DNA from 2 places in the Thermoflexus sp. genome. Region 2 is predicted to be linked to the other one. Evidence: riboswitches for the same ligand, from Rfam matches in the RefSeq annotation. Region 2 holds a riboswitch; the other holds the start of a gene.
What was found. Region 2 has a riboswitch for cobalamin ahead of VAE54_RS00965 (cobalamin-binding protein). Riboswitches for the same ligand answer to the same signal wherever they lie in the genome.
Positions count from the first base shown of each region.

Region 1 (7,068 bases), on a different contig from region 2:
GAACATCGGCTCCCCATAGGGCAACTGCTTTGCAGTTGCCCTACGTTTACGTCGAGCGCCAGATCCATGCGATGCCCCGGGAGCTCGATCAGGTGGTGGCTTGGCTGACGCTGGAGACCATAGGGATTCGAATCGACCAGCTCACCCCGGGGCAGGAGCGCTACCTGGCCTCGTGGAAGGAGTAACGCTGTTGTGGTTAATTATATTCTAACCTGCGGGCCTGTCAAGGGGGCATGCTCGTTTCGGGGGAGATGGGCGGGCCTCTGGCATGCCCACCCACCGTTCGGATCTGGAGAGATCAGCTCCCTTCCCGGGATGGCGAGCGCGGCCGCCAAAGCCCGGGCGAAGACCCTTCTCGCTCTCAATTTTTCCGGTCCTTCGCTTCGGTCTCAGATTCCGGCTCAGGCCGGAGCTCCCCCGCCCCTCGCAGCACGCTCTTGTGGAGGTCCGGGGCGAGCCGGAATCCTCCTGCTATCAGCTCGTCGAGCATGGGCTTCACCTCAGGGATCACGCCGCGGCCTTTCGCTATAAGCAACACCCCGAGGAGGCCTGTCACCTTTACCCCTTGCCTTTGTGCTTCCCGTCGGGCTGCCCGGTCGTCGCTCAGCAGCACCGCCCCGCGCTCCACAGCCAGGGCGATCGCCTCCCGCTCCCCCCGTCCCAGCCGCTTCGGCAACCCCTCCACCCGCTTTCGATCCTGGACCCGGACGACACGGATCCAGTCGTTCAGGGCCTTCTCCAGCGCCTCGACCCCCGGCTTCCCTGGCACCTGCAGCTCCTAGGCCACTGCCTCCGGGATCCACACCTCCCTCTCGCCCACGGCCTCGCGCAGCAGCTCCAGGTGCCCGATCCGGGCAAGCAGGATCAGGGTGGATGCGTCCGCGACGATCATCCCTGAAGGGCCTCTCGAAGGATCTCCACGTCCTGCTGCAGCTCCTCCGGGGTCTGGCGGAGTGCGGGGAGGCCATGCTTGGCCAGGAGATCGAGCAGCTCCCAGCGATCCACCCCCAGGAGTTCGGCGGCCTTCCCTTGCGAGATCTCCCCCCGATGGAGGAGATCGAGCACCAGCGCCTCCCGGGCGGCGTGGGCAGCGGCCTCCTCCGACACAAATAGCTCTCGTAGTTCCTCCGGCAACTCCAGCTCAAAACGAACTTTCATTCCCATCGTTTTCTCCTCGCTTTATTTTCGGAGCTCAACTTCCGCTGGGCCCTGCGCTCCATGTCGTCCACCCCCCTTCGGGATCCAGGACTCGCATCCGGCGCTGCGGGCACCCACGGATCAGAAGCTCCTCTTCGGGGGGTTGAAAACGAACCGCCGCTGTCTTTCCCGTGATCGTCCCACGTCACTTGCGTGTCATGCGGCGGCCGGCAGCCGTATCCCCTCGTCCGGCCGCCGCATGGCCCGCTCGATCGCCCCCACGCTCCGTTCCTGCTCAGGGTATCCCGTTTCTATGTTTCAGGCAACCCCTTTTGCCCTTACGGAGGGGAAGGGATGGGCGCATCGCATGGTCAAGAAAGGGGGAGGTGGGCGGGCCTCTGGCATGCCCACCCACCGTTCGGATCTGGAGAGATCAGCCCTCTGGCGGTGCGGCCCGGCGAAAAGAAGGGAGCTTATTCGCGGGGGCGCCCGACTTCGTAATTCACGTTGCGGGCCTCGAAGAAGTTCACTTGTTCAGGGAGATCGATCTCGGCGGCCAGCCAGCGGAAGGGATTCGGTGTGTGGAACTGGGCACCCAGCCCCAGCTCCTCCAGACGCCGGTCGGCCACATAGCGCACATAGGCGTTGAGGGATCCCGCGTGGAGGCCCAGGATCGGCCGGGGAAGCAATGCCTGATTGTAGGCTTCCTCCAGCGCCACGGCCTTGAGGATCATCCGGCGCAGTTCCTCCCCCAGGGCCGGCGTTCGCACCTCGGGATACTCCTGGAGGAAGGCCCGGATCAGGTGCACGCCGAACGAAAGGTGAAGGCTCTCATCCTTGAGCACCCAGTCGATGATCGTGCCCAGGCCCCGCAGCAGGTTCCGGCGCCGGAAAGAGAGGGCGAAGGCGAAGCCGGAATAGAAGAAGATCCCTTCCAGAACCACGAAGAAGCCTGTCAGGTTCCGCAGGAAGCGCTGGCGTCCCTCCACCGTGCCCAGGTCCAGGCCTGGCTGCATGATCTCGAGCGTGAGCTGACGCTGGAAATCCGCTTTCGCCGCCACGGCCGGATGATCCTCCAGCATAGCGAACACCCGCTCCCGATCCAGGGGCAACGTCTTGATCACGTATTCGAAAGCCATGGTGTGGTTAGCTTCCTCCCAGGCCTGCCGGGCGAGATAGAGGCGGATCTCGGGGGCGGTGAGATAAGGATAAAGGGCCAGCACCAGGTTGCTGGTGACCATGGATTCCATGGGGTTGAAGAAGCCCAGCAGGATTTCCACCGCCTGGCGCTCCTCCTCGGTGAGGCGCTCATGCCAGTCCTGAACGTCATCGTGAAGGGGTGCCTCTTCAGGAAACCAAGTGTTGCGCTTGGCCTGCTGCACATGGGCATACGCCCACGGATACCGCAGGGGAAAAAGACGCAGCGGCTCCACCGGATCACCGCCGATCAGCCCGTGTGCGGATTGCATGGAAAGGCCTCCTGGAGAGATCGGGAGATGGCGAGGCCATCGCCTCTACTGGCAGGCCTCGCAGGAGCCATCCAGGGCGCAGGCGGCGTCGGCCTGCAGCTCCGCCTCCGCCGCCTCCACCCAGCGGGGCCGTTGCGCGGCCTTGTTCACCCGCACCGTCGCCGGCTCCGCCCGCATGCGGGGCATCACATAACAGTAATAGGTGGCCTTCACGCCCTTCCGCCAGGCCTCCAGGTAAACCTCTGCGATATCGGCCGGCGTTTCGGACGTGAAGTAGAGGCTGCGGCTGATGCCCATATCCACCCATTTCTGGGCCCGCGCCGTGATCTCCAGCAGGGCCTCCGGCCGGATCTGGAAGGCCGTGGGGAAGCGCCGTCGCACCGGCTCGGGGATCTCGGGGATAGCCTCTACATCGCCCTGGGTCTCCACCAGCCGTTCCCGAACGCGTTCCCACAGCCCCAGAGCTTTCAGGGTCCGGACCAGCGACGGGTTGAACTCCACGAAGCGGCCGGAGAGGGTGGTTCGAACGAAAAGGTTGCTGAAATAGGGATCCATGCTGGGGCTGGTGCCGGCGATCAGGGCGATGGTTGCGGTAGGGGCAATGGCCATCACCGCGCCGTTGCGGATCCCCTGGCGCACCACGTCCCGGAGAGCCCCCCAGTCCAGCCGGCCCCTGCGATCCACCTCGATCCTCCGCCCGCGCTCCCGCTCCAGGTCCCCCAGGGTATCGAAGGGCAGACGGCCTTTGGACCACTCGCTGCCGGGAAACCGCGGGAAGGGCCCGCGCTCCCGGGCCAGGGCGCAGCTGGCCCGGATGGCGTGAAAGGAGAGCTGCTCGACGATGCCGTCGGCCCATTCCGCGGCCTCCGGGTCATTGAAGGAGAGACCCTGACGGCTCAGGAGCTCTGCGAACCCCATGCAACCCAGGCCCACCGGACGGTTCAGGAGGTTGCTGCGGCGGGCGCGCTCCGAGGGGTACAGGTTCAGGTCGATCACGTTGTCCAGGGCCCGCATGGCGGTCTCGACGGTGCGGGCCAGCTCCGCCTCATCCAGGCTTCCGTCGTCTTTCAGATGACGGGCGAGGTTCACGCTGCCCAGGTTGCACACGGCGATCTCCTCCGGGCTGGTGGGCAGCGCCACCTCCGTGCACAGGTTCAGGGAATGGATGATCCCCGCGTGACGCAGCATGCTGCGCAGGTTGCTGCTATCTTTGAAGGTGATCCACGGATGTCCGGTTTCCAGAAGGGCGGCGAGGATCCGCAGATACAGTTCGCGGGCGCGCACTTTCCGCCATGCGCGGCGAGGGATCTCGCCCCGTTCTGCCTGCGCGATGTAATCCTCGTAGCGCCTCCGGAAGGCCTCTCCGTAGAGATCGACCAGATCCCCCGTATACAGCGGGTCGAACAGATACCAGTCCGCATCGGCCTCCACACGCTCCATGAAGACGTCGGGGATCCAGAGGGCGGTGTCCAGGGAAGGGGTGCGCCGGTAGGGATCCCCGGCGTTCCGTCGCAGATCCAGGAAAGACTCGATCTCCAGATGCCATGGCTCCAGATACGCCGCCATCGTTCCTCGCCGCCGTCCTCCCTGGTTGATCGCGTGGATCAAGGCGTCATAGAGGTGCAGGAAAGGGATGAGGCCGCCGCTGCGGCCGTTGATCCCTCGCACCGGCGCGCCGGCGGCCCGGATGCGGCTCACAGAAGCCCCGATGCCTCCTGCGTATTTGGCCAGCATCCCGAAGGTCGCCGCGGCGTCCAGGATGTGATCGAGGCTGTCCAGCACTTCGTAGAGATAGCAGGAGGCCAGCTGGTGGTGAGGGGTGCCGCTGTTGAACAGGGTGGGAGTGCTGGGAAGGAAGCGCAGGGTGCTCATCTGCTCATAAAAGCGCACCGCCCATCCCTCGCGGTCCGACTCCTGCAAGGCCAGCCCCATGGCCACCCGCATCCACATGAACTGGGGCGGCTCCAGGACCTGGCGGGTCTCCGGATCCCGGATCAGGTAGCGATCGAAGAGGGTAGCCAGCCCGATATACGGCAGCAGGGCATCCCGCTCCGGGACCAGGGCCTGAGCCAGCCGATCGAGATCGTAGGCGAGAAGATCTGGATGCAAGGCCCCGCGCCGCACCCCCTCCCGGATGTAAGCAGGGAAGGCGGATGCATAGTCCGGGCGGTCAGAGCCCAGGGCCTCCAGGAGGATGCGCCGGCGCATCAGCGCCGCAGCCGCCCGCTCGTAGAGCGGGTCCTCCCAGATCCGCGCCGTGATCAGCAGGAGCAGCGCTTCCAGGGCCTGGGACGGATCCAGCTGGTCCACCGCGCTTTCCTGGGCTTCCCGGAGAATCGGAGCGCGGAGCGCCTCCGGCAGGCCGGTCTCCTGCAGGTAACGATGAAGCGCTGTCCGCTCCCATGAGGCGGTCGACGTGATCATCGCGCCCTCCGTAGAGGAAAGGATGGCGCGGGAGAACCGCCGGCGTAAGGGGAAAGCCTCCCGGATGGAGGAGGCCATGCCCATCGCCCTCCCGCGAGGCGATGGCGGTTAAAGGGGAGGATGGGCCGGTCTTCGGGCTCCCGGATCGTCCTACTCGCCGCGCCTTCCCGGAGAGGAACCTCCAGTGGCGTGTCGTGCGGCCGTCAGGAGAAGGCCACACCGAAGCGGCTTTCGTCCCCGGTTACCGCTGCGGGGCAGCGCCGGCCTCTCACCGGACTTCCCGCCACCCATCTTGTGGTGAGCCGGCTTCAGGGCCCATTATATTCGGAGGCCTCCGGATGTCAAATCAGGGCGGGGTCTTTGTCCTTCGAGGGCGCGGGCGAGCGGCCTGACGCTCCCGACGGACCTCACGGATCGCTTCGAGGAGATCCTCGCGGCGGATGCGCAGCGCCGGATAGATGTCCGGCTTCAGTTCAGAGATGGGGATGCCCTGGGAGGACGCGAAGGCGGTCAGCGCACGGTAGGCGGCGCGGGCGCAGACGGCCGCGATCTCCGCGCCACTGAAACCGCGGGTCTTCGCCGCCAGCTCCTCCAGGGAAACCGCGGGATCGAGCGGCCGGCGGCGCAGATGGACCCGGAAGATCTCCATGCGGGCCTTCCGATCTGGAAGGGGGATCACGATCTTGCGGTCGAAGCGGCCGGGCCGCAGCAGGGCGGGATCGAGATCCTGGGGCCGGTTCGTGGCGCCCACCACGATCACCCCGGAGAGGGGGGCCAGGCCGTCCATCTCCGTGCAGAGCTGGGCGAAAGCCCGACGGGTCTCCTCATGCGCTCCTTCCCGGCGAGGGCAGAAGCCATCGATCTCATCGATGAACAGCAACACCGGTCGGCCCTGCGCCGCTTCCGCCCGGGCCTCCGCGAACACCCCGGCGATGCGACGGGCGCTTTCCCCATACCACATCGAGAAGACATCCGGCGGAGTGAGCACCAGGAAGACAGCCTCGCTCCGCCGGGCGAGGATGCGGGCCAGGGTGGTTTTGCCCGTCCCCGGGGGGCCGATCAGCAACACCCCCTTTGGGGGCTGCAGGCGGAGGTGCTGGAAGACCCCCGGATTGCGCAGGGGCTCGACGATCCAAGTCTGCAACTCCGCCCGCACCGTCTCCAGCCCCCCCAGATCCTCCCAGTCCACTTCTCCTACGTCCACGGCGGCGGAGGAGGTGGAAGAGCGCACCCGGGGGCGTTGCCCCACCGTGCGGGCCAGAAGGACCCGGATCTCCTCCATCAGGGACGCTGGCGTCTCGACAGTCAATTTCCCGCCCCACTCGTTCTCCCAATCCAGGCTGATCCAGGCTTCATCGATGTAAGCCTCAATGCGGGCCTTTAACGGGATCAAATGCCCGGAAGGATGCAGGGCGAAGATCGGGGCCGAGCCCCCAGGTCCCTCCATGCGGGTCATAACAGCCCGGCGGCGGAGGTGATGGAGCAGCCGGATCAGGCCGCGGATCGAAGGCTGGGGAACCTGGATGATCACCGGCTCCTGCAGGTGCGCCTGCAGGAACGCTTCCACCCGCGCCAGGTCGGTGGGAGCGCAGCGGATCTGGATGTTCAGGGCCTCGCCGAATCCCGGCTCCAGCTGGATCTGACAGGGGGCCCCGCCGATCTCCGCCTTCAGCACGGCCCGGATCGGATAAACGAACCCGTCGGGATCCTGGTGGAGCTGGGGCGCATCCTCCGGCTCCCCCCGGAAATTCCAGCGCCCTCCCACCAGGGTCACCGTTCCATATCGGAGGAGGTTCTCGTAGAAGGCGCGGGCCGCCCGGTGGAGTCCCTTCACCTGACGCACCAGGGCGACCTCTCGAACAGCGATCGGCCCTGGTGCGGAGCCCGGGGAGGATCCGGGTGGAGAAGGGGAAGCGGGAAGCAGCGGGTTGCGATCGCCCTCGTCCATTGCGGCGCTCCTTCTGTTCTACGGCTATGGATTTACTCCATGACCAGGAAGGGGTTGAGGCGGGTGTCGACATCGAAGACATCCATCCCT
Region 1 is NZ_DAOUCJ010000012.1:391-7,458, forward strand. Features, by position in the region: gene VAE54_RS01880 (hypothetical protein) at 30-185, shown strand; gene VAE54_RS01885 (DUF3368 domain-containing protein) at 362-769, opposite strand; gene VAE54_RS01890 (UPF0175 family protein) at 889-1,164, opposite strand; gene VAE54_RS01895 (ribonucleotide-diphosphate reductase subunit beta) at 1,611-2,606, opposite strand; gene VAE54_RS01900 (ribonucleoside-diphosphate reductase subunit alpha) at 2,652-5,108, opposite strand; cobalamin riboswitch at 5,136-5,352, opposite strand; gene VAE54_RS01905 (ATP-binding protein) at 5,377-6,978, opposite strand; partial or broken gene VAE54_RS01910 (queuosine precursor transporter) at 7,011-7,068, opposite strand, start outside.
Region 1: linked by a shared signal. The riboswitch ahead of VAE54_RS01900 (ribonucleoside-diphosphate reductase subunit alpha) and the one ahead of VAE54_RS00965 (cobalamin-binding protein) in region 2 are both predicted to bind cobalamin.

Region 2 (9,643 bases):
CCGCGCTCATCGCAGGCATCGGTGAGGGCGAGATCGAAGAACCGGGCGCTGGGCGGCGCGGGCACCGCCTGGGGGATCGGCGTCAGCAGGGTGGGCGGATAGGGGAGCGGGGTTGGCGAGGGGGATGGGGAAGGCCAGGACGTCGGGGAAGGCGTCCCACCGGGCATTCGAGCGGGGGTTGGTGAGATCTCGATAAGTGAAGTGGCGGTGGGGGAAGGGATCGGGGAAGGAGTGGCGGTCAGGGGCGGGGACAGCCATCCGGGCGGGGGGATCTCCAAGGGCAGCGGGAATCCGGTGCGGGCGAAGCCGTTCAGGATGCCAGTCCCCAGGGCCAATCCCATGGCGATCCAGAACCACTGACGGGCGCGGCGGCTGGCGCTGCGGCGCAGGATGAGATAAGGGGCGAAGCGCGCTTCCCGCCATGCCAGGAAGGACAGGGTCAGCGCCAGAAGGACCCCTGCGATGCCGAGGCCTGTGATCACCGGAAGCCATGGGATCCTGGAAGCCATTACGTCCCTCACCGGTGGTCGCCTCAAACGCCTCAGACCATCCCTAAGCCTGAAGATCCCGCGCGAACGGCTCCGGCGAGAGGGGGTATCCGGTCGCGAAGACCATGAGGGTGTTCCAGTCCACCGATCGCCCGGGTCGGAAATATCGCTGGATCAGGAACCGCCCGGTCTCCGGGGAGGCAATCCAGGCCTCATCCTCCCCGATCCGGGCCCGCAAAGTCATCAGCAGCTGGGAGGCCGCCAATTCCCCCAGCAGATAATTGTGGTAATACACTGGGGCCACGCTGAGATGGATCTTCGCCGCCCAGTCGGGCGCATCCCGCCCCTCCGGACGGCGGACCATCTGGAATTCCTCCACCAGATCCCACCACAGGCGGTTGAGGTCCTGACGGGGGTTCTGATACAGGGCGCGCTCGAAGTGAGCCATCACCAGCACCCAGCGGGTGAAGATCAGCAGCTTGGCCCGGTTGCGGCGGAGGGCCTGGGGGAGCGTCCCCTGAAGGGTTTCTTCGTCGAGATTCAGATAGCGTCGCAACCAGGCGGGGTGATGGATCAGACGCCCCATCAGCACGGCGATGGCCTCCGTGGAGAGGATATGGGCCGGCGTGCGCAGCAGGAAGGGGAGGTCCCGGTCGATGTATTTATCGTAGACCGCGTGCCCGAGCTCGTGGAGCATCGTCTCCGCCCAGTAGGCATCGGGCTGGAGATTGGCCAGGATCCGCACGTCCCCTTTCCGGTCGATGTGGATGCAGTAGGCGTGCTGCTGTTTCCCTTCCCGCTCGTGAAGATCGCTCCGGGCCAGGATGTCTTCGATCTCCAGCCCGATGGCGCTGTAAAAGGCGCGGGAGAGGGCGACGGGATCGCGCCCCTCGAAGAAGCGGGCCACGCCATCGCCGACTTCTGGGGGCTCCTGGAAGAAGGGATCGCTGTAATGCCAGGGCCGCAGCTCTCGCAGGTCGACTCCGAAGCGATGGGCCAGCTCTGCGTCGAGCTCGGCTTTATAGGCGGCGAACAAAGGGCGCGTGCGTTGATCCAGCTGATCGAGGAGTCGGAACAGTTCTCCCTCGTCCTGTTCCGCCAGGGTCAGGCTCATCGTGTAGAAGTTATCGAAGCCGACCTGGCGGGCCCCTTCGTTGCGGAGATCAACCAGGCGGAGCAGCCGTTCGGCCACCTGGGCGCCGATCTGTTTGCTGGCCTCCCAGGCCTCCCGTCGCAACAGGAGATCGGTGGAATTCCGCAGGATCTGGCGGATCTGGTTATCGGTGACCGGCCGGCCGCGCAGGGTCGCCCGGAACGTATTGAATGCACCCTCTACTTCTTTCTCGAGCTCGGTGATCGCATCGATCAGCGAAAGGTCGATCTGGAGGCCGCGGAAGTCGTCGTAGAGGATGCGGGCCTGGCGGGCGAGGAGAGGGGGAACTTCCGGGTTGGGGGTGAAGGCGCCATCTTTCAGGAGACCGGCGGCTTCCATCAACTGGCGCAACCGCGCGAAGGCCTGGCGATCGGCGTAGACCTTGCGGAGGGCAGCGGTCAGCCGCGCGTATTCCTCCTCGTCCTCTTTCCGTCCCGTTGTGGTGAAGCGCCAGTAAGCCTCCGACTGGGCGATGATCAGGGGCTCCACCTGGCGGGTATGGACCTCGATAAAGGACTCCAGGGCCTGGATCACCGGGCACATTCCCTCCGCATGGAGAGTGAAGAACCCATCGCGAGCTCCACGGTGTGGATCTGTTCCCGGAGGGCCTGGGGGTCGCGGCAGCGCTGAAGGCTCCTCCCCATTCTCCCCATACCCTGCAGAGGCGGAGCGGATCATCCCCAGCGCCCAGCCCCTCGCCCCATGCCTCCCGGGAGGGAATCGGCGTCCTTCAGGCGTTCTCCGGGTGCTCCATCGGACGGGGGCGGCGCACCCAAAGGACCAGCACATCGCCCTCCGGCCAGTGCTCCACCCGCGCGGCGATCACATCCGCCCAGTGGCGTTCTCCGGAGGGCGCGGGGAAATCGAGCTGCACGGGCCGGCCCTCCTCCCACGCGCGGCGGCAGCGTTCCAGCATCTTCTCGCCGTTGAAGGTGCGCATCTGACAGACCGCCACCGGCTGGGTGGTCGGCCCTTCATAGATCGAAAACGCCCAGATCTCCCGGGCCGGCTGAAACTGGGGGGTCGGTCCTTCCACGACCGTGATCCATTCCGGCTCTATCCAGCGCATCACCCCATTTCCTCCTGAGCAGGAGTGTTCCTTCGGTCTCAGGGGGCTTTCCTCGCCCGTTCCGCTGTCCATCCGGCCGCATCCCAACCCTGGTGGACAGCAGAGCCCATCCTGTGTCATAAAAATTCTACCACCATAAGGGGAAATAGAGCATCGCCACGCCCGTTTTGGGAGGCATGGGATAGGTTTCTTCCTCGCGCTCCGGCGGGGTCAGAAGAAGGCGCCTCGCCGGGTATGACCCAGCAGGTAAAGAAAGAAGGGTCCCCCCAGAAAGGCGGTGAGGATCGTCAGCGGGATCTCCTGGGGTGGGAGGAGCGTGCGGGAGAGGAGATCGGATAGAGTGAGCAGGGAAGCTCCCAGCAACATCGAGGCGGGGAGCACCCGTGGGTAGCGGGGTCCCACGATCAGGCGGGCCAGGTGCGGAGCGATCAGGCCGACAAATCCGATGATCCCCGTGAAGGCCACGGCGCCGGCGGTGGCGAGGGTGGCAGCCCCAATGGCCAGCCGCTTCACCCGCTCCACCGGCAGCCCGAGTTGCTGCGCCTGCTCCTCCCCAAACTGGAGAACATCCAGCGGGCGTCCCAGGAGGAGCAGGAGGCCCAAGCCGGTGACCACGTAGGGGAAAGCGCCGCGGAGGGCCGGCCAGCCCCCCAGGGCGTAGCCGCCCAGCATCCAGATCCACGCCCGATGAGGGGCCACCCGGCCGACCATGAGCATCAACAGACCCAGGCTGAGGGCGTTGAGGATGGCTCCCACGGCGACCCCGGCCAGCAGCAGCGCCGTCAGCGGCACCACCCCTCCGATCCGGGCGAGGCGGATCACCAGCCCCACGGTGAGCAGGCCCCCCAGAAAGGCGGCTACGGGAAGCGTCAGCAGCCCGAAGGCGGTGGCCGAGAGGTTCATGGCGACGGCGATCAGCGCCCCCAGGTTTGCCCCCGCCGCCACCCCGATGAGATAGGGATCCGCCAGGGGGTTGCGGAACAACCCCTGATAGGCGGCGCCGGCCCCGGCCAGCGCCGCGCCGGTCAGGGCGAGGAGCAGCACCCGGGGGAGCCGCACCTCCCATACGATGGCCGTCAGGGTTGGATCCCGGGCTTCCCTCAGGAGGATCCGACCCAGCTCCACCAGGGGAACTGGAACAGGGCCCAGGGCCACCCCCAGGGCCAGGCTGCCGCTGAGGAGCAACCCCAGGCCAACCCACAGTCCGATCCGAACGGACCGGGAGCGCCGGGAGGCGATGGAAAGCGCGCGAAGCGACATATTCTCCTCCACCCGACGGGTGAGGAGGGGCCCTCCGGGGAGCGACGAGGAGAGCTGAGCGGCAAGGTAGGCGAAGGAATCCGCGCCCGCGGAAGCCCCTCCCAAGGAGGGATCATGCGTCTGGATCACCGCACGAGCGCCGGGAGCCGCAGCGCGATCCGCACCGGGCCCTCCCCGGCCGGTTGCGGGAACAGCTCCGGATGGATGATCCGCGCCAGCGCCTCCAGGCCGTCGACGATCCGCGGACCGGGTCGGGAGATCAGATCCGCGTTGATGGGATAGATCCGCCCTTCCCGCACCGCCCGCAGGCGGTTCCATCCCGGGCGCTGGCGGACTTTCTCCGGTGTCTCGCCGTAATTGGCGGTGCCCAGGATCATGAGGTCCGGATCCTGTCGGATCAGTTCCTCCAGGCTGATCTGCCCCCACTCGCTGGAGAGGCTTGCCCCGATGTTCTGCCCGCCGGCCCGGGCGATCAATCGGTCGATGAAGGAGCCGGGCCCGGCTGTCCACGGCTTGCCCGGATCGGTGGCATCGAGTTCGTAGAAGACCTTGGGGCGGGTGCGGGCCTGGCGGATTTTTTCCTCAATAGCTGTTAGGCGGGCCCGCAGGTCCGCGATGGTCTTTTCCGCCTGCTCCGTGTTCCCGGTCAGTCGCCCCACCATCTGGATCTGCTGGAAGATCTCCTCGATGTCCTTGGGCGTGCGCTGGTGGAACACCACCAGCCCCAGGCTCTCCAGCGCCTTCACCTGCTCCGGGCTGATGACGCCGGGAGCCAGGATCAGATCGGGGCGCAGGGCGACGATCGCCTCCGTGTTGATCGAGGGGTAGGTGCCGCCGATGCTGGGGACGTTCTTCGCCTCCGGCGGGTAATCCGAGAGCTCATCCCGCCCCACGAGGCGATCGCCGGCTCCCACGGCGAAGATCATCTCCGTGGCCGAGGGCGCGAGGGTGACGATCCGTTGCGGGCGGGCTGGCAGCACCACCGTCCTTCCGAAGTCATCCGTAACGCTCAGGAAAGGCGCGGGCGTGGGAGTGGCTGTGGGAAGGGCGGTGGGCGAGGGCGTCCGCGTCGGAAGCGGCGTCGCTGTGGGCGTGGGGGAAGGAGCCCCCGCGCAGCCGGCCAGGACCATCAGGATCAGAGCGAATCCCAGGATCCGTCGCATCGTCCGACCTCCAGGTTCGGGATGGGGGCCTCCGCGAAAGGGGCGGAGGCCCATCCCGGCCGGAGGCCGGAAACAGGCGGCCTCCCTGCCGGAACGGACAGGGAGGCCGCGGGAAAGCCAGAGGGGACCCGGAGATGGGTCGGCGGCGCTCCTACCCCTTCCGCGAGGCTCGGAGGAGGCCGAGGCGGGCGACCGGGCTTCCATGGTCCGCGGCTGCGGCCATGGTTACCGTTGCGGGACAGCGCCGGACTTTCACCGGACTTCGCCTTTCAGCCCTGCCATCCGGGGCGTCGGGCACCTCGGCCGTATTCAACTGTCTGGGATCATGATACGACCCGCTCCCCTCCTGTCAAGACCGGTGCGGGATAGGCCGCGCGGGCGCGAAGGGTTCTGTGGGTTGCCTTTGCCCGCCGTCCGATGGTGATGGTCTCCTCCGGCCGGAGGCCATACCCCTTATCCGCGCACCATCTCCTCCAGCCCCACCAGGATCACATTCCCGGTCGCCTTGGCGTATCGACGCACCTCATCCGTAAAGCCTGCCCGGGAGAACAGCACATAGGCCGCATCCTGCCACTTTTCCAGAGGGAGCCTGCTGGCCCTGGCTACGAGGCTCTGGAGCGTATTCATTCCCACGGGGTGGGTCGACCATTTGCACTCCCCCAGCAAGATGCGCCCCTCACGGAAGTTGATGGCCACCACATCGATTTCTTCCTTCCCATCCCACCATGCCCCCACCCGCTCTGGCATCCACATCCGGCGTCCCGTCCGGTGGAGCCGCAGGATGTATTGCCGGGAGATTTCCTCGAAGACGAGGGCCGTGAACTCGTCGAGGAAACGCTGCACATGCCGGCGCACGTAGGCCACATCCCCCCTTTCCAAAATGGAGCGATTGGGGTAGACGAACCGGAACCAGAAACGAAAGAAGTTGTCTTTGAGCCGATAGATGGCCCGCTTATACTTATGTGGTTTCTCCACCGTTGCAGGCACCACCCGCTCGACCAGGTCCAGCGCCTGCAGGGTATCCAGGTAAAAGCTGAGCGAGGATGGGCTGATCCCCGCAGCCTGAGCGATCTCGCTGGGCCGCGTCTTTCCGCCGGCGACAGCCTCCAGGATGGCGAAATGCCGGTGCGGGTCACGCAGCTCCTCCAGGAGCAGAAAGCGGGGCTCCTCGTAAAGGAAAGTTCCCGGCGTGAGGATGTTCTGTTCGATGCCCGACAGCAAATCCTCCACCTTCCGGAAATGGATCAGATAGGCGGGAACGCCTCCCAGGACGGCGAAGGCGCGCACCCTGTCTGCAGGCTCGAGGTGGGGGAAGAACGCCTGGGCCGCCCAGAAGTCCAGCGGGGCCAGCTTCCACTGGCCCGTGCGCCTCCCATAGAGGGGGGCACGGTAGGCCAGCACGTGTCGCTCCATCATGCCCCCATATGAACCGCAGAGAACCAGCATGATACGGGTGTCCTTCAGGCGCGTATCCCACAGGCGCTGGAGAATGGAGGGGATGGCGTTGTTGATCTGGATACGGAAGCGTGTTATAATGGCCGCGTTCGCGGTGGGGGATGGTGTCGGCCCTTCCCAGCTCGAAGGGTTGTGGGGAGAGACCAAAAGGGGGTGCTGTGATGAAGAAAAAACCGCGCGCCGCCCGGAAGGCCGTAGCGGGCGAGGCGCCCGAGGGGTTCACGGAGGAGGAGCGAGCCGCCATGCGGGAGCTCGCCCGGGAGCGGAAGGCCGCCGCGCGTCGCGGATCCCGGGCGGATGAGGAGAGGGCGGTGCGGGAGAAGATCCAGGGGATGCCCGAACCCGACCGCACGATGGCCATGCGGCTCCACGCGATCATCCGGGCCAGCGCGCCGGTCCTCGTGCCGAGGCTCTGGTATGGGATGCCCGCCTACGCCTGGAACGGCAAGGTGGTCTGCTTCTTCCAGCCGGCGCACAAGTTCCACACCCGGTATGCCACGCTCGGGTTCACCGATGCCGCGCATCTCGATGAGGGCGCGATGTGGCCGGTGGCCTTCGCGCTGAAAGCGCTGACGGTCGCCGAAGAGGAAAAGATCGCCGCCCTCGTGAGGAGAGCGGTGAGCTGAGGCTTTCTTGGAGTGCGGTGCCTGGGCACCGCCCTTGGTTCGGGGAGGGGCGCCGGGGTGCCGCACTGAGGAGAGCGGCGCCAAGGTGCCGCACTCCGAAATCTTTTGCCTTATAGGACCTCGGGCGGACGGTATTCCCCCCACACCTGGCGCAGGATCCCGCAGATCTCCCCCAGGGTGACGCCCGCGGCCACCGCCTCCACGAACAGCGGCATGAGGGGCTCGTCGGGCTGGCGGGCCGCCGCTTCGATGCGGCTCAGAAGGGCCGAGGCCCGCTCGGCATCCCGTCGGGCCCGCAGCTCCTGCAGCCGCGCCTTCTGGGCTTCCTCGATGGTGGGGTCCACTTTCAACCGTTCCAGATCGGAGGGTTCTTCCTCCACCTGGAAAGCGTTCACCCCGACGATGATCTGCTCGCCCGACTCGATGGCCTGCTGGGTCCGGTAGGCGGATTCGGCGATGGCCCGCTGGATATATCCGGACTCGATGGCCCGCAGCGCCCCGCCCATGGCCTCGATGTGGTCGATTTCCTCCAAGGCCCGCTTCTCGATCTCGGTCGTCAGGTATTCGATGACGTAGCTGCCCGCCAGGGGATCGATGGTGTCGGCCACGCCGGATTCATAGGCCAGGATCTGCTGGGTGCGCAGGGCGATCCGTGCGGATTTCTCGGTGGGCAGCCAGAGGGCTTCATCCATGGCGTTGGTGTGGAGGGACTGGCAGCCGCCCAGGATGGCGGCCAGGGCCTGGAGGGTGACCCGGATGATGTTGTTCTCCGGCTGCTGGGCGGTGAGGGTGCTGCCGCCGGTCTGGACGTGAAAGCGGAGCATCATGGCCTCGGGGCGGGTGGCCCTGAGGCGATCCCGAGCCAGCCGGGCCCAGAGGCGGCGGGCGGCGCGGAACTTGGCCACTTCCTCCAGGAAATGGTTGTGGGCGTTGAAAAAGAAGGAGAGCTGGGGCCCGATGTCGTCGATGGAGAGGCCGGCCCGGGCGGCCGCCCGGACATACTCCAGGGCGTGGGCGAAGGTGAAGGCCACCTCCTGCACCGCGGTGGCCCCTGCCTCCCGGATGTGATAGCCGCTGATGCTGATGGGGTTCCAGCCGGGCACGTGGCGATGACAGAAGGCCATGACATCCACGGTGAGCCGCATGGAGGGCTCCGGCGGGAAGATGTAAAGGCCACGGGCCACGTATTCCTTGAGGATGTCGTTTTGAACGGTGCCTCGCAGCCGTTTCCAGTCCACCCCCTGTTCCCGGGCCAGGGCGAGGACCATGGCCAGGAGGATGGCCGCGGGGGCGTTGATGGTCATCGAGAGGCTCACCCGATCCAGGGGGATGCCCTCCAGGAGGCGCCGCATATCGTCGAGGGAGCAAATGCTCACCCCAACCCGGCCGACCTCCCCGTGGGCCAGCGGGTGATCGGCGTCATAGCCCAGCTGGGTGGGGAGATCGAAGGCGACGGAGAGGCCGGTCTGGCCCTGGGCCAGCAGGTAGCGATAGCGTCGGTTGGACTCCTCGGCGGTAGCGTAGCCGGCGTATTGTCGCATGGTCCACAGGCGGCCCCGATACATGGTCCGGTAGATCCCGCGGGTGAAGGGAAACTCCCCCGGGAAGCCCAGATCCTGCAGGTAGTCGACCTCGACATCCGCGGGGGTGTAAAGGGGCTCCAGGGGGATGCCCGAAGGGGTCTCGAAGCGGGGGCGACGCTGAGGGGCCTCCCGAATGGCCTCCTGCCATCGTTGCTGCGCTTCCCGGATCTCCTGCACCGGGATCGAGGTCCCGATCGCCATCGAGGCCTCCCTTCCTTCCCTTGCGGATTCAAGACGGAGTGTCTGCAGCGGATGGGGCGTTAGCTCAGGATCACCAGGATCTGGTTCTGCTCCACGCTCTGGCCGGGCTTCACCCGGATGGACTTCACGGTGCCATCGCGGGGAGCCCGGATCTCGTTCTGCATTTTCATGGATTCCAGGAGGACCAGTTTCTCTCCCTTGCGGACGGGCTGGCCTTCCTGAACGGGCACAGCGACGATGAGGCCGGGCATGGGGGCCTTGACGGCGACCTCCCCGGCTGGCCCGTGGCGCTCCCCCGAAGCCTCCCGCAGCCGCCGCTCCCGCTCATCCTCCACGCGTACGGCGAAGAGGTAGCCGCGGAGGAAGACCCAGTATTCTCCTTCCCGTTCCTCCACGAGGGCCTCGTAAGAGGCGTTATCCAGAAGCAGGGAGTAGACATGCTGCTGGTCGATCAAGCGGAAATCCACGGCCCGCTCGACGCCCTCGAACAGGATCCGATTCTCGTGATTGATTTCGATGGTGAACGTTTTATCGTTGAGGGTGGCGACGTATTTCATGGCTCATCCGCTCCTCTGAAGCTGCTCCCAGCGCCCGGCCCATTTCCATGCGTTGATCGCCCGCCCGGCCCGTCGGGCCACGTGGGCC
Region 2 is NZ_DAOUCJ010000005.1:14,096-23,738, reverse strand. Features, by position in the region: gene VAE54_RS00985 (hypothetical protein) at 1-509, opposite strand, end outside; gene VAE54_RS00980 (M2 family metallopeptidase) at 553-2,184, opposite strand; gene VAE54_RS00975 (hypothetical protein) at 2,372-2,710, opposite strand; gene VAE54_RS00970 (iron ABC transporter permease) at 2,921-3,970, opposite strand; gene VAE54_RS00965 (cobalamin-binding protein) at 4,096-5,133, opposite strand; cobalamin riboswitch at 5,299-5,450, opposite strand; gene VAE54_RS00960 (ATP-binding protein) at 5,587-6,546, opposite strand; gene VAE54_RS00955 (DUF1801 domain-containing protein) at 6,750-7,214, shown strand; gene VAE54_RS00950 (methylmalonyl-CoA mutase family protein) at 7,325-8,998, opposite strand; gene VAE54_RS00945 (acetyl-CoA carboxylase biotin carboxyl carrier protein subunit) at 9,058-9,555, opposite strand; gene accC (acetyl-CoA carboxylase biotin carboxylase subunit) at 9,559-9,643, opposite strand, start outside.